Regions from separate parts of the Eubacterium sp. AF19-12LB genome, predicted to be linked through region 1. Evidence: riboswitches for the same ligand, from Rfam matches in the RefSeq annotation. Region 1 holds a riboswitch; the other holds the start of a gene.
What was found. A riboswitch is a leader RNA that binds a small molecule or an ion and turns the genes downstream of it on or off. The one in region 1 is predicted to bind cyclic di-GMP.
Positions count from the first base shown of each region.

Region 2: it holds a riboswitch for cyclic di-GMP, as region 1 does, so the genes downstream of both, DWX29_RS05910 (hypothetical protein) here and DWX29_RS03610 (hypothetical protein) in region 1, are expected to answer to the same signal.

Region 1 covers NZ_QUGP01000003.1:73,707-82,136, forward strand. The annotation lists partial or broken gene DWX29_RS03575 (GNAT family N-acetyltransferase) at 1-114, shown strand, start outside; gene bsh (choloylglycine hydrolase) at 217-1,191, shown strand; gene DWX29_RS03585 (VWA domain-containing protein) at 1,427-2,635, opposite strand; gene DWX29_RS03590 (MoxR family ATPase) at 2,646-3,464, opposite strand; gene DWX29_RS03595 (Dabb family protein) at 3,843-4,139, shown strand; gene DWX29_RS03600 (GDSL-type esterase/lipase family protein) at 4,175-5,191, shown strand; gene DWX29_RS03605 (iron-containing alcohol dehydrogenase family protein) at 5,305-6,363, shown strand; cyclic di-GMP riboswitch class I at 6,474-6,549, shown strand; gene DWX29_RS03610 (hypothetical protein) at 6,653-7,006, shown strand; gene DWX29_RS03615 (phosphoribosylaminoimidazolecarboxamide formyltransferase) at 7,191-8,366, opposite strand; gene DWX29_RS03620 (IMP cyclohydrolase) at 8,388-8,430, opposite strand, start outside.
Region 2 covers NZ_QUGP01000004.1:264,600-273,029, forward strand. The annotation lists gene DWX29_RS05890 (hypothetical protein) at 1-1,236, opposite strand, end outside; gene DWX29_RS05895 (HD domain-containing phosphohydrolase) at 1,379-3,769, opposite strand; gene DWX29_RS05900 (hypothetical protein) at 3,788-4,153, opposite strand; gene DWX29_RS05905 (hypothetical protein) at 4,170-4,799, opposite strand; gene DWX29_RS05910 (hypothetical protein) at 4,971-6,659, opposite strand; cyclic di-GMP riboswitch class I at 6,737-6,822, opposite strand; gene DWX29_RS05915 (1-deoxy-D-xylulose-5-phosphate synthase) at 6,962-8,430, opposite strand, start outside.

The sequences.
Region 1 (8,430 bases):
GCAAGACATTTATACGAACGTGTTGGATTTAAACAATTGGGTATAATACCTAATGGATTCAGATTGAAAAATGGGAAATATGAAGACATATGTCCATATTATATTGAAGTGTAATAATTTTTGAACCATTACTGGCTCCAAGCAGTGGAACATCCTAAAATTAAACTTACCTATTTTACAAATTAAATATTATAAGTAGAAAATGGAGGAAATTATATGTGTACAGCAGCAACATATAAGACAAAAGATTTTTATTTTGGCAGAACACTTGATTACGAATTTTCTTATAATGAGGAAGTTACGATTACACCAAGAAACTATAAATTGAAATTCAGACATGGAATTGAGGCAAAAAATAATTATGCAATTATTGGAATGGCATTTGTTGTAAATGATTATCCTTTATATTATGATGCGATAAATGAAAAAGGATTAGGAATGGCAGGACTCAATTTCGTAGGAAATGCTGTGTACAGTGAAGTAAAATCTGACACTAAAAATGTAGCACAATACGAATTTATACCATGGATACTTAGACAATGTGAATCAGTAAAAGAGGCACGAAAAGTATTAAGTGAAATGAATTTAGTAGGAACTCAGTTTAGCGAGCAATTGCCGGCGGCAAGTCTTCACTGGATTATAGCAGATGCAAATGAAGCAATAACAGTTGAATCAACTGAATCGGGATTACATGTATATGACAATCCGGTAGGGGTATTGACTAATAATCCACCATTTGAACAGCAGATGTTTCAACTTAACAATTACATGCATTTATCATCAAAACAACCGACTAACAGTTTCTCAGATAATTTGCAACTTAATTCATATAGCAGAGGAATGGGTGCAATTGGAATGCCGGGAGATTTGTCTTCAGGGTCAAGATTTGTAAGAGTAGCGTTTACAAAAATGAATTCCAAATCAGGGGAAACGGAAAATGAGAGTGTTAGTCAGTTCTTTCATATTTTAGGTTCAGTTGAACAACAAAGAGGATGTTGTGAAGTAGATGAGGGTAAATACGAAATAACTATTTATACTTCATGCTGCAATGCGACAAAGGGAATTTACTATTACACTACTTATGAAAATAATCAGATTACTGCAGTTGATATGCATAAGGAAAATCTTGAAGGGGAAAGCCTTGTGAGATATCCTTTAATACAGGGACAGCAGATAAAAATGCAGAATTAACAGATGAAGTGTATGTGCCCACGGCCATAGGTTCAGTATAAATTAAAGTAAAAATAAAATTACGGATAATATTTCAAATTGAAAAATTATCCGTAATTTGGTTTACATAATTTAATTGTAGAATTCAAAATAATTAAATTACTAAAATATATTACGGACGAAAATTGATTTAATATTATCCGTAAATCAAGTCCGACTTACACAATCACAAGTCGTCAGACGCATCCACGAGCCTTTATTTCTTCTTATCATACATAAGTGTTTTAATGCCACGCTTAAGTCCATCAACAGTTAAAGGAAACATATCGATGTTTTCGCGAATTACTCTTTCAGATTCCATCCAGTACATATTGTTCAAATCTCCATAGTGATATGAAGGATTTAACCAAATGCTGTGTGGATATTTCTTCTTAAAAAGTTCAATCCATTCCTTACCTGAAAGTCCACCGTTTGGACCACTGTAATTACCGTTTTTATCTTTGAATTCTTCAGGTGCCATACCTGCATCGCCAACAATAATTACTTTATAATCCTTATCATAATTTCTAAATGCCCATGTAGTATCTATCCAGTCACCACTTGCGCATTCAGGTGTTTTATATAATTTAGCATAAATACAATTGTGGAAGTAAAAAGTTTTTACATCCTTAAAATGATTAGCTTTATGCACAGCCTGAAAAAGCTCGTTACACAAAGAACTATAAGGATACATCGAACCACCACTGTCAAATAAAAGCATAAGCTTTACAGTATTTTTTCTTGGCTGTTGAAATTCTAATTTTAAATAACCACCCTGATTACAGGTTGAATTAATTGTTCCGTCGATATCAAGTTCAGTTTTTGGCAAATCAAGTTTTCTTGAATATTGGCGAAGTTCACGGAAAGCAACCTGAAACTGTCGCATTGTAAGTTTTGTATCACGTCTGAAATCTTTATAACGTCTTTCGCCCATAACAGTGAAAGCAGTTTTCATTCCGGCTTCATTTCCTAACTGAATACCACCGGCTACGTGACCTCTTTTACCAAATTCAGAGCCACCGCCCATACCAATCCAGTAAGTTCCACCGTGATGCTCAGTTTTCTGTTCACCAAGTCGTTCCTCAAATTTACGATGAACTTCCTTGGCTTCACGCTCGGTACGCTTGTCTATATATTTGCTTGGGTAAGTTTTCTTGCCCGTTTCAACATCATTGTGCAGCCATGCATCAATTTTACTCATATCAAAAGAATTATCTTTTATATCGTTAAAATATTCCTGAAAGGCAATATCAAATTTGTCATAATCACCTTCGCTTTTAACTAAAATTGTACGGCAAAGATAATAAAAATCAGTAAAATTTGAATGGGCCAAATCTTTATCAAGTGCGTCCATAAGCATAAGCCATTCGGTGGTAGAAATGTTTAATCCGTGATTTTTCAATACATAGAAAAAGTCAGTAAACATAAATTCCCTCCTATAAGCTCATCTGTTTTATTGTTTCTAAATCTTCATCCTTCTTAATTAAAACACCAAGATATGGAAGTGTTTTCTCAATAGAATCAGGGTCAACGCCACCAATCATAAGAGCTCTAATCCAATCTATAAATTCAGATGTGCTAGGTTTCTTTCTAACATCTCTAATACTTCTAATCCAGTAAAATGTTTTCATTGCCTGCTCAAGCAAATGTTCTTCTAAATTTTCAAAATGAGCATTAACAATCTGTCTCATTAAATCTGCATTTGGAAATGAAATATAGTGGAAAATACAACGACGTAAAAATGCGTCAGGAAGTTCCTTTTCAGCATTTGAAGTAATGATAACTATAGGACGGATTTTTGCCTTAACAGTTTCTTTAGTTTCATTAATATAAAATTCCATTTTATCAAGTTCCCAAAGAAGATCGTTAGGAAATTCCAAATCAGCCTTATCTATTTCATCAATTAATAAAATAACCTGCTCCTCTTTTTTGAAGGCTTCTCCAAGTTTTCCAAGTTTGATATATCTGCTGATATCATCCACACCATCTACACCAAACTGGCTGTCATATAATCTTTGAATTGTATCGTAAATATATAAACCGTCCTGAGCTTTAGTTGTAGATTTTATGTTCCAAATTAATAATTCTTTGTCGAGAGCTTTAGCAACTGCCTCAGCAAGCATAGTTTTACCTGTTCCCGGTTCTCCCTTAACTAGCAAAGGCTTTTGAAGCTTTGTTGCAACCTCAACTGCTGCTAATAAATCGTCAGATGCTACATAAGTATCAGTCCCGGTAAATTTTGTTTCTGCTGCCATATTAAAATATCCTTTCCGTAAATAAGTATAATTTCATTTATATTTCAATCTGACAAAATTAACAGAATTACGCTTGTGCAACTTGTCACTCGCAACAGTTCTAAATCTTCAACATGTAGTTTGAATTTCAAACGATGGTTTCATTCAAACTACATATATGTCGATTTGAACCAGCGACGACAAATGCAATTTTGCTAAATTTTGTCAGATTAAAAATGTAATGATATTGACCTTAAATTTTAATTAATTCTTAATAATAAATTTATCGTTTTCAAAAGTTATAGTACCATAATGAAAATATGAATGTCTACAACAATTGAAAAAACTATTTAGGTCGGTTACAATGGTGTGGAAAGAATAAATTTTAGGAGGCATGAAATGGTAAAGCATATTATTTTATGGAAGTTAAAGGAAACATTAACAGAAGAAGAAAAGATACAGGCGAAGAAAGATATAAAGGAAAATTTAGAAGCATTAGAAGGACAGATTGACGGATTGTTAAAAATGAACATCCGAATAGAATATTTGCCATCTTCATCTGCTGATATAATGATGGATAGTGAATTTGAAAATGAGTATGCATTGAAGGCATATCAGACACATCCAAAACATCAGCATGTTGCAAACACATATGTAAGACCTAATGTTGAAACAAGACTTAGTATGGATTTTTAGACATTGCTATTTTATCAGAAAGGTGGATTATAATTATGAAAAAATTTATTACTTTTACATGGGCATGCACAATAGCACTTATTTTGGCAGGAATGTGTGAAATGAGTTCATTTGACAATGAAATTCAAAAATATTCATGTGTAAAAAATGTTAAGGCTGAAACTGTTAAAAATCAAAAAAAGAACCAGACAATTGTTTTAAATGCACCAACAATTACGGTAAAGAATAAAACTGAAAAACAGGTTAAGATTAAATGGAATCGTGTAAAAAAAGCGAATAGTTACAAAGTATACAGAGCTACAACAAAGGGTGGAACTTATAGCCTTCTTACATCAACAACTGCCAGAAATTACGTGGATACAAATACAGTAGGCGGTCAAAAATACTACTATAAAGTGCAGGCTGTAAGAACAGTTGCCGGAAGCATGGGAGAAAGCAGTCTTTCAAAGGCTAAATATGTAAAGGCTGCAACTAAAGATTTAAGTATTGTAGTTGCAGGAGAATGCTATGTTGAAGGAATTGAACTTTGGGCAAAGAATCAGTATCCAAAGGGAACACATTTTATAAGTAGTGTAGGTGTAAGTAGTTCAGGATTTATAAATTCAAAGAAATTTAAAGTTAATGGAAAAAGTGCTACAGGTATAGAAAAAGTTGCATCATATAATCCTGACAGAGTATATTTTTTAATAGGAATGAATGAATCAGGTACTGACAATACAACTCCTACAATCAACAATTTTAAAACGATGATAAATAAACTTAAAAAGAAAAATAAAAATGTACAGATAGTCCTTCTTCCAATAGCACCAACGGGCAAAAGAAGTACTGCAAATGTGCCAAAGAAATCACAGCGTTTGAAATTTAATAAAGCGTACTCAGATTTGGCAGCAGCAACAGATAATGTATATTATTATGATTACACAGGTTTGTTTGATGATGGAAAAGGATATTTGAAATCATCATGTGATGGCGGTGACGGATGCCATTGGACATCAACAGCAACAATTAATTTTTCAAAGAGCCTGATGGATTGGTCAAAGAATAATTTATAGAAAATATAAAATTTATTATGCCGGGAAATATTTGAAATCATTATATATTGGATAGGTTTTAGATTAATGTTCCCGGCATAAATAATATTAAGTTAATCAAAGGAGTCACAATAATGGGTGGTAGTCATATAGCAATACCTACAATTTTGAAAGTCGGAAAAGGAACATTAGAAAATCTTGGTACTTATATTAAATCGAGTGGAATGTCTAATGCCGTAATATATTTTGGAAATGATTTAATAGACATGTTTGGTGAAACAGTAATGAAGTCACTTAAAGATGCAGGAGTCAATGTGCTTGGCTACAGAGAAATGGATTCAATTAAAATAGAAGAATTGATAGGGATTGCATTTGATATTGATTCTAAAGCACAGGTTGTAGTAGGTATTGGTGGTGGTAAAGTTATTGACGGTGCAAAATATGCCGCATATCTTAGAAAATTACCATTTATAAGCGTGCCTACTTCAGCATCCAGTGATGGCTTTTCAAGTGCCAGTGCATCACTTCTTGTTAATGGAAGACGTACATCGGTTCCGGCAAGAATGGCATATGGAATTGTTGCCGACACACAGATAATAAAAAGTGCTCCTGAAAAATTTATTTATTCAGGAATTGGAGATATGGTATCAAAAATTACGGCACTTTATGACTGGGTGTATGAAGATCAAAAAGGTTATACAGAGTTAAATGATTTTGCAATGATGATTGCAAAAAAGGCTGTAAATAGTTTTGTAAGAACACCGTTTGAAAGTATTAAAGATGATTTGTTCTTAAAAGAGTTGTTAGACTCGCTTGCAATGAGTGGAATCGCAAATGAAATTGCAGGAGGAAGTGCACCTACAAGTGGAAGTGAACATTTGATTTCACATGCTCTTGATAAAATGCTTCCTGTACCACAATTACACGGAGTCCAGGTTGGCATTGCAACTTATCTAATGAGCGTTGTTCAGAATCACAGATATAAGAGAGTAAATACAATATTTACCGATACGGGATTTTGGAATTTTGTTGAGAAATTAGACTTGGATATCAAAGACTATGAAAAGGCAATAGATATGGCACCTTCAATAAAGCCTCACAGACATACTTATTTACATGAAAAAGAATATAGAGATTTGGCAAAGAAGGTATTATATGAAGATGAAAGATTGAAAAAGGTATTTCATATTTAAAGAAATTTTTATAGTAAACGTGAATTTGTATAGACAAATTCACGAAAACTGTAAACAAATTGTAAATCGCATTGTATATATCAAAAAAAGCGATATACTATAAATATAGTAAATATATTTAGCAAAGCAGGTGAAAACCTGTGACGCAAAGCTATAGGGCCTTTAAAATGGCAGCCAGTTGCACTTTATTAGTCTTGGTGTGCTGTGCCCAAGACTTTTTTTGTACAACAGTCTAGCTTTATTCGTAAAAAGCAAAGTATATTGAACATCTTATTCTAAAGGAGGAAAAATGAATAAAGAGTTGTTAACACAAGCGGGAATTGATGTTAACGATGGAATAAGAAGATTTAATGACAAGGAGGATTTGTATGAAAGATTTTTGTTTACATTCCCAAAGGATGTAAACTACGACATAATGTGTGAAGCAATTAGCAAAGGAGACGCAGAACAGGCTTTTCAGGCAGCGAATGCATTGAAGGGGATTACAGGTAACTTAAGTTTAAACCAGTTGTATAATCATATTATTCCATTAGTCGATTCTCTAAAGAAAAGAAGAATGGAGAAGGTAAATGAACTTCTTGAGGTGGTTTCAGTGGATTATGACAAAGTTATTAAAGCGTTATCTACTAATGATAAAAAATAAAAAGTGGACAGGTCATCTTATCTTTATATTTTTTATTGAACAAAGAAATCCGGCAGACGGTTAAGTGCTGCCGGATTTCTTTGCTTTTATATATTTATTTAGTTGAAATGATTTATTCAAATTACAAAATTTTATAATTAAATAATAGTAATCTGTCATTAAATTTCATTACAGAAATAATATTTTAGTGATGGAATAAACGGATTCCTGTAAAGCTCATTACCATATTATGTCTGTTACAAGCATCGATAACATCTTGATCACGAATTGAACCACCCGGCTGTGCAACATATTTAACACCGCTCTTAGCAGCTCTTTCGATATTGTCATCGAATGGGAAGAATGCATCAGAACCAAGTGTAATATCTGAAGCCTGAGCTAACCATGCCTGTTTTTCTTCTTTTGTAAATACAGGTGGTTTTTCTGTGAAGATACTTTCCCATTTACCATCTGCAAGAACATCCATATAATCTTCACCAATGTAAAGGTCGATTGCATTATCTCTGTTAGCACGTTTCATACCTTCAATAAATGGAAGGTTAAGTACCTGTGGTGCCTGACGAAGTAACCAGTTATCAGCCTTCTGTCCGGCTAATCTTACACAGTGAATTCTTGACTGCTGTCCTGCACCTACACCTATTGCCTGACCGTTTTTAACGAAACATACTGAGTTAGACTGAGTATATTTTAATGTAATCATAGCAATTGCCATGTCAATTTTAGCTTTTTCAGGAAGGTCTTTGTTTTCAGTAACAATATTGTCAAAGAAATGTTCATCAATATTTAAGTCGTTACGTCCCTGTTCAAATGTAACACCAAATACTTCTTTATGTTCAATTGGAGCAGGTTCATAATCAGGGTCAATCTGAATAATCGCGTAACTTCCTTTTTTCTTTCCTTTTAACATTTCTAAAGCTTCAGGTTCATAACCCGGAGCGATAATTCCATCTGAGAATTCTCTCTTAATGATTGCTGCTGTAGAAACATCACAAACATCAGAAAGAGCAATGAAGTCACCATATGAAGACATTCTGTCAGCACCTCTGGCTCTTGCATAAGCGCTGGCAAGTGGTGATAATTCTCCTAAATCATCAACCCAATAAATCTTTGATTCGATTTCACTTAAAGGAAGACCAACAGCAGCTCCGGCAGGTGATACATGCTTAAAAGAAGTAGCAGCAGGAAGTCCTGTAGCTTTCTTTAATTCTCTAACTAACTGCCAACCATTGAAAGCATCAAGGAAATTGATGTATCCCGGTTTTCCGTTAAGAACTTCGATAGGAAGTTCACCTTCATTCATAAATATTCTTGATGGCTTCTGATTTGGATTACAACCATATTTTAATTCTAATTCTTTCATTATAAATCTCCAATCTTTAAATTATTTATTCTTGTTAATAATCTTAGTTTCGTATTTCCCTGTT
Region 2 (8,430 bases), on a different contig from region 1:
AAGGTTTTCATAATCATCATTTTTCTTAATCTGAAATTTGTTTTCATTTACACGGACTGCAAGTTGTTTTTCATTTTCAGACTGTTTTTCATTTTTCTCATCTAATCCCTTATAAGTATCTTTCAAAATTTTCTTCATTAATGGATTGTAAAATTTCCAATAAAATTGGTTAATGTCTCCTTCTTTATCAAATGATAAAGCTTTGAAAAATTTGTCTGCTGCTAGAAATCTATATATTCTGCTATCACTTGTACAGTCATTAAAATCTCCTGCAAAATAGTAAGTGTCACCGCTGTTATTACTTCTTTTTCTTATTATTGCCGCAAATTTATTTGTAGATGAAATTTTCTTTATCTTTTCCATTCCTGTTGCATTTACATTAATTTTAAAATTTGCAATAGTATCCGTTCCATTTTCTGCTTCAACTAACTCAAACCAATTGTAAAAATTGCTTTTTTTAGAGCCTGAAAATTCTTTTTTAAATTCATCACTTATACTTATGCTTACTAAATTTTTGCTTTTAAAATCTGTCTTTTCTTCTAAAACAATTATTCCGCCTTCTGATGATGCAAGTATAAGCCCCGGACCTGAGAACTGCCATTTCACACCATACTGATTTTCATATGTAGACGGTGCCCATTTAGGCACATCTGAAAAATCATTTAAATCAACAACATATCTTCCGCTCCATGATGTTGTTGTAAATCCAAACATTGATTTGATTTCATTGCATACGGTTTCGTCTGTTGTTGAGCCTAAAAGTTCGGTTTCAGCTACAACCGTTCCGCCTGTACTATAAGTAAGGGAAACTATGTTCATATCCTTCGATGAAAGCCCTGAATATTTATTGTCATATAATTCAGAACCATAAACATCAGCCAAATATAGAAAATCCGGCACTTTATCAAAGTCAGCTAGCTGATTTTCTCCTGTGTATTCCCCATTTTCATTTATCTGTGGTCCAAAATAATCCTTTTTATAGTTATATTTTTTTCCATTTGATTTAACATATTTTTGTTGATTTAAAAGCCAGAAAAATCCACTATGTTTTCTATAATACCTGTCAGTCTGATTTACTCCCTGTCCATCTGTCGCAGGAACAGTAGCATCCAAAACAGCTATGTTCATTTTCTTAGCCGGCTTTACAATCCATCCTATAAAAGAAATAGCCAAAACCAACAAAATTATTAATGGTATTATAAGTAATAACTTTTTCTTACCTTTTGTCTTTTTCATTTTATCCCTTTCAATTCAAAATCATACTGCTTATACCTGTAGATTTAAAGCTATGTTATCATTATCTTTGGTAATTTAGATTTGCATTATTCCCATATAAATTTTATACGGTTTTCGTATGTTTTTTCATACACTTTAATTGCTATTTATACTTTTCTCTTGCAGTCTTTGATGCCTCAACTGCTTCATCAAATACTTTATCGAATACTTTAACTATTGCCGGGTCAAATTCAATTCCCGATTTTTCTAATATATATTCTCTAACCTTTTGCGGTGGCCATGCTTTTTTATAAGTTCTTTTTTCCATTAACGCATCAAATACATCTGCCACTTTTACAATTCTTGCATACAAATGAATATTTTCGCCTGAAAGCCCTAAATATCCTGTTCCATCATAATTTTCATGATGTTGATATGCTATTACTGCTGCGGCTTCCATAAAGTCACCACTGTTTTTCGACAAAATGTTATATCCATATACAACATGTTTTTTCATTATTTCATACTCTTTATCAGTCAATGGTTTATCTCCATTTAATATATCATTTGGAATTGCTATCTTTCCAATATCGTGAGCGATAGCCGCCATAGAAATAATACGTGTTTCTTCTTCTGACAATCCTAATGCTTTACAAATAACTTTTGTTACTGCACTTACAGAATATAAATGTACTTTATTTTGCTTTCCTCTGAATTCTACCATTTCAGCTAATGATATAATGGCATCTTCCTGTACAGTTTTTATTCTGCTTTTTAAATTGTAATTTGAAAAAGCAATTTCCATTATGTGATGTATCATCATTGCCGTACTTTGGAATGTTTCTGATAATCCATCTTTATAATTTTCTATATGAAAAATAATCTGAACCTGATCAATTCTTACAAATATTAAGTCCATGTATGTCTGTGCAAACTTTACTTTCGATTTTTCTGTTCCATCATACATTGACATTATTTTTTCATAATCGCACCCCTCTATTCCACCCTGATTAAATACTTCTTCAAAAGTTCCATCTTCACGACGGACTGCTGCACAGGAAGGAATAACTATTTTTTCATTTGTTTCATCATCTGTAACAACATTTGATGCTGCTAATTCATTTCTCTTTATCACATCCGTAAAAATCTGACATGTATAGCTTGCAAACTGTTTATCTGTAAGGGCATCAGCAACATCTGATAAAATTGTTGCCATTCTCTGTATACTTACAGCACTTTCAAGTTGTTGATTGGCTCGCTCTTTAATAAGTATTGTATGATTTACTGATTGTTTAAATAAAACAATGTACATTGCTATTTCATATATGGCAATACCTGTTACTACTACAGTTCGGCTTAACCCATTTGAACCTGCAGTAAGTGAAATTAAATTATAGATATTTACTAAAGAAATATAAACAAATGCAATTCCTACCAGACTCATATATGGAGTTTTATTTTCGATTAAATTTGCTACCTCAATTATAAACAGACCTATTAGTACACATATTGCCATCGAAAAAATAACTGCCGCAATAAGGAGTACTGTTCTGTTTTCTATAAGTAAAAGCCCTAAGCTGATTACAAATACTCCTATGATAAATATGTTCTGCCATAGTTTAAATTTATAATTAATGCTACAAAGACTGCATACTAACACAGATGTTGCAAAATATATTGTTAATATCAATTGCAAACTAAAGAACACACTATCAGATATAAGAGTGCCACCTAAACTTAACTGATAGAGCATAAGATATAGTGCTCCCATAAATAATGTCAGACTTAACAGTAAAACTTTTATTATATTTTTATCTTTTATTGAAATGGCAATTGTCATAATTACAAATATAATTGCCAATATTAATATTCCAAATGTGAATGCTATTCCAAGTCCACTTGCATTTGAAAGTAAGCCTGTTCCATTTGCACTTTTTACTAATCTAAATTGAAAACCTATTGGAGAATAAATATAAATTTCCATTGTTCTTGAAACTGCAGAAGATGCTAATTCCACTTTGTTACAACGGTTTCCAACTACATTTTCTTTATCATATCCATTATCATATATTTTCTTTCCATCAATAAGAACTTTAGATGGTGCATAATTTGTATAATAAGTATAATATTCCTGATTGCTCTGTGCAGGTATGTCTACTTTAATGCATACATAATCCTGCCCTTTTCCTATCTTTTGTATTTTATTTTCATCTGTCGCCTGTTTCCATACCGCATCTTCTCTTTTCAAATCATTATCCGATGTACCCCATAGAAACTGAACTTCATTTATTTCATTTGCCATACTAAAGTTAGGATACACTACTTTGCTTACTATTGTATGCATCATTAAAGTTATTAAAAATAACGCTATTGATACTCCTGCAACTGTTATTATCGAATGTATTCTTTTCTCTGACATTTCTTCTGAAAACTGCAAAGAAACAACCCCCTTTTTTTCAGAGGTTGTTTCTCTTTTATTTTCCTGATTCTCTATTTTTAAATCTTCTGACTTATTTTCTTCAACCTGTTCTTTAGACTTCTTAAAAATCTTCATAGAGACGTCCTTTCTGTATTAAAATCCCTGAGTATTTTCTTTTAGTATTTCTCTTAATCCGTTTCTACGTGCCTTTTGTGCTTCGCTATTAGTTTCTATTACCGTAGAATCTATATGTTTTACCGCTTCATGCACAATTTTATCCTCTCCCTGAAGAATATCAAGGATTCCTTTAAGACTTTGCTGTAAAGCCACAATGTCTCGTTCATAAGATTCAATCTTATCCTTTAATTGTTTATTTTCTAACAGTAAATTATCTCTTTCACGCTCTATAACCAATTTTTCTTTAAGGATTTCCTGCATTTCATTTTTTGAAGCATCGCCTTTTATCAGTTTAGATTCTTCTTCAATCTTTTTAATCAATAAATCAATATCTTTATTCATTTTAACTTCTCACTAACTAATGCAAACTTTTTATATAATATAAATCCCCTTCTTTAGCTACATTAATAGTTGCTTCACTCTTAACCTTTGAGCGTACCTCATCTTCATAGTATACCACATTTATTGTAAGATTGTCTCCATTATCAGTTACTGTATAATCATATGTTATCTGCTGCGAATAATTAGGAACCCACATTTCAAATTTCTGTTCCGCCTTATTATAAATGTCGCTTTCTTCCAAATTAAGGCCCTCAACATTAAACTGGCTTTTAAGCACCGCTTCAATATCTTTTTTTGATGCATCTCTATACTCAAGTTCATCACTTGCAGGTACATCTAATAAGCTATTATAGTACAAATGACACAAACCATATTGTGCTAATTTGTTTACGGATACCGTACTTATGTCATCAAATTCATTTATAGCAAATATATATCTTAATTCATAACAGCATTTTATTATTGTTTCTTCCATAAAAGTATTGCTGCTATCATTTGCCTTAGTAGACTCCTCTACCGTAGTTGTAACCTGCACATCTTCAAATTCTTTTTTATCATCTTTATTTATTATCACCAGCACTATTGCCATTGCAATTATGATAACTATTAAAGAAGCTCCTAATATTAATTCTTTCTTTTTTTTCACTTCTATATCCCTTTAACGCCGCAAAAATCAAATTTCTGCGGCGTTATTACTGTATTTTTCACACAAATTAAAAATATAATCATTTTTAATCTGTGGCAATGAATTTATTAACATTTTCATGTAAAATTTCACTATTTATTAACTTGTCTCTATACTTATTGGTACTAATTATTAATATTCCCAATAATAATCCTTATAACAGATTGTTTTATCATCTGCTGTTTCAATAAATACATCAGCACTATCAATCCGGCTATATTCCTTATAAGCATCACATGTAATTGTTGAACCTAATGGAAGGTTAACTGATAAACTTTCTAATGGTGTGTTTACTACACTATTAATTCCTGTCTGTTTATTATAATTACCCTTCTTAAAGTAAAATCTGTATGCCATAAAGCAGTTGTTTGTATCTGTTCTTAATACTTTATCACCTTTCGCAATTGTAAATGTACGGCTTGCTGCATCATAAGTGTTCTTCTTTGCTGTAGAGCTAACAACTGCTGTATACACAACTGTTCCTGCAATACCATTTCCATTGTCATCATATGTATCATTGTCCCAATTATTTGAACACATCTGGAATTTAATTTCTTTATCAAGTTCAATTTTGAAACTGCTCTTGTTATTTAATACAGTTCCATCCTGTAATCTGATTGACATTTTTAAAGGTACAATTACAGATACTTCTACTGATTCTTTATCTGAATCATCATCCTTATTATCATTTCCTGAATCAGGCTTCGTTGTTTCTGAAGGTTTTGTTGTTTCTGAAGGTTTTGTTGTTTCTGAAGGTTTTGTTGTTTCTTCCGGTTTAGTCACTTCTTCTTTTTTAGTTGTTTCTTCTTTTCCGTCTTCTGTCTTTCCATTTTCTGTATCAAGATTTCCTACTACTTTTTCAACCTCTGAAGGTAATCCATTAGTAGCTTTATATGAAACAACTGCTCCACCTGAAATCTCTAATGTATCTGTTATTAACTGTCCGTAAATCTTTGTACTTCCTGTTAATACTGTTTTTGAATCAGGTGCATAAACCTTACCTGTTATAGAACTATCACCACTAAATTCAAGATTTCCACTTGTATATACATTTCCTGCAAATATTCCATTTACCTGTGTATACTTTGTAGCATTCATTGCAATTGTGTTGGCATTTACTTCTTTAAAATTATTGTATCCTGCATTTTTTCCTGTAAATACAACTGTAAGCTTGCTACTGTCTCCACCTGCATTAAATGAACCCGGATTTCCACCTGATAATTCATCTACATATAAAACTACGTATCCGTCACCGCTTACTTTAACTTCACCACCAACGTTTAAATGTTTAACTCTGACAACTGTTGTCTGATTTTTATCTGCATGAATTTCAAATGTCTGTCCATTGTAAAATGATACAGTATCTAAATATGCATTATCAGTTAAATCAAATCTGTTTGTCTGCCATCCAATGTAAACACTCTGTGTACCATCTTTGTATTCTGAAGTAGTTTTTTTAAAATATTCTGAATTCTCATCAGGATAATTATTTGTATTGAATAATCCTGAATATAATTCCTTGTCCATTTCACTAACTTCAATTGGAATATATCCCTGTGCGGGTTCATCTACTTTAACCTCCGGTGATACATGTGCAGTTCCTGTAACATGCTTTGTTGCACTGTTTGAATACTTTAAAGTACCATTGTTAATTACAATATCTCCAATTATCTGTCCGCTTCCTGAAAAAGTTGCTCCGTTTTTTGCAAGTACCCCATATTCATTTGTGTTTTCCTTTGCCAAAACCCCTATTGGCATTGCCACATTAAATACCATCGTCATGACTGTAGCCATAGCTACCATTTTCTTTACTCTTTTCATTGCATCCTCCTTCCAATTTTATCGCAGCCTTTTATACACGTATTTACGTATAAAAAAAACTGCAACTCCTTAAAAAGAATTGCAGCCAGACGACCATTGCAAATGTTGCTTTAGGCTCATAGCTTTGTGCCCTATTTTTTCAAATAGTTTACCCTCATAATTTGTAATATATGTTTTTATTTTATAAATTTTTATTTTATATGTCAACCCAAATAAAACTCTTTTTTACATTTTCAAGCCGTAAAATAGGATTTTTTTCTAAGCTGATTTATAAAAATATTTTTATTTTTCCGGCATTTATTTTATTTCATTAACGCCATCACATCTTCAACAATCTGTTCTTTTATTAAATGATTTTCTTTAATGACTTCATTTGCATCATATCTGTCTAAGAATTCTTTTTTCAATCCAAAATTTATTACTTTCATATCTGTTGGTCCATAGAATCTTGAAATTTTTTCACCGAATCCTCCGTCTAAAATTCCATCCTCTATTGTGATTACAACATCATGCTCTTTCTTTAACTCTTCAAGTAATTCACTATCGATTCCTGTTATATAATATGGATTAATTAAAGTTGCCTGCGTATCTAATTTATCAGATAAATCATCTACAACTTCTTTTCCTAACTGATAGAATGTTCCTAAAGCAATAACTGCAACCTTGCTTCCTTTTTCAGTTACTTCATATTTATTTAATTTAGAGAAATCTTTTGTTACTTCTTTACCGTCAGATATCATTTCTCCACCCGGCAATCTTATTGCTACAGGATGTTCATTCTGCTCTATACTCCAATCAAGCATTGCAATATATTCTTCTTTTGTCGTAGGTGCCATGTAAACAAGGTTAGGAATATTTGCCATCATTGGAATATCATATAATCCTAAATGTGTTACGTCATTCATTCCAAATACACTTCCCCAGAATGTAACTATTGTTGCAGGTGCATTATTAATACACAAATCCTGTGATAACTGGTCATATGTTCTTTGTACAAATGTGCTATATACACCATATACCGGCTTTCCACCATTTGATGCAATTCCTGCTGCCATTGCAACTGCTGTCTCCTCTGCAATTCCTACATCAACAAATTGTTTTCCTGCTTCTTTTCTCTTATCTTCTGTAAATCCCATAACAGTTGGTGTTGCAGAAGTAATTGCGACTACTGATTTGTCTTCTTTCATTTTCTTTAACAAATAATCACAAGTTACACTTGAATAATCTTCACCAAATTCACCATACAATGGCTTTCCTGTCTTTATGTCAAACGGTCCACTGTAATGCCACTGTTCTTTATGCTGTTCAGCAGGTGCATAGCCTTTTCCTTTTAATGTATTAATATGAACAACTACCGGCTTACTACTATCTTTTACTTTATTAAATGCATCGATAAGACTTGCTACATCATTTCCTTCATTTACATATATATAATCAAGTCCCATTGCCTTAAATAAATTGCATTCTGCCTGTCCATTTGTTTCACGAAGAAGTTTTAAATTGCCATACAGTCCACCATGATTTTCTGCAATTGACATATCATTGTCATTTACAACAATTATAAGATTTCCTTCTAATTCTACAGCATAATCAAATCCTTCTAATGCTTCACCACCACTTAATGAACCATCTCCTATTACAGCAATAACATTTCCTTTTTCACCATTTAAATCTCTTGCTTTTGCCAAACCACAGGCAAGACTCACTGATGTTGATGTATGTCCTATAATAAAATGATCATGCTCACTTTCATGAGGATTGCTGTATCCTG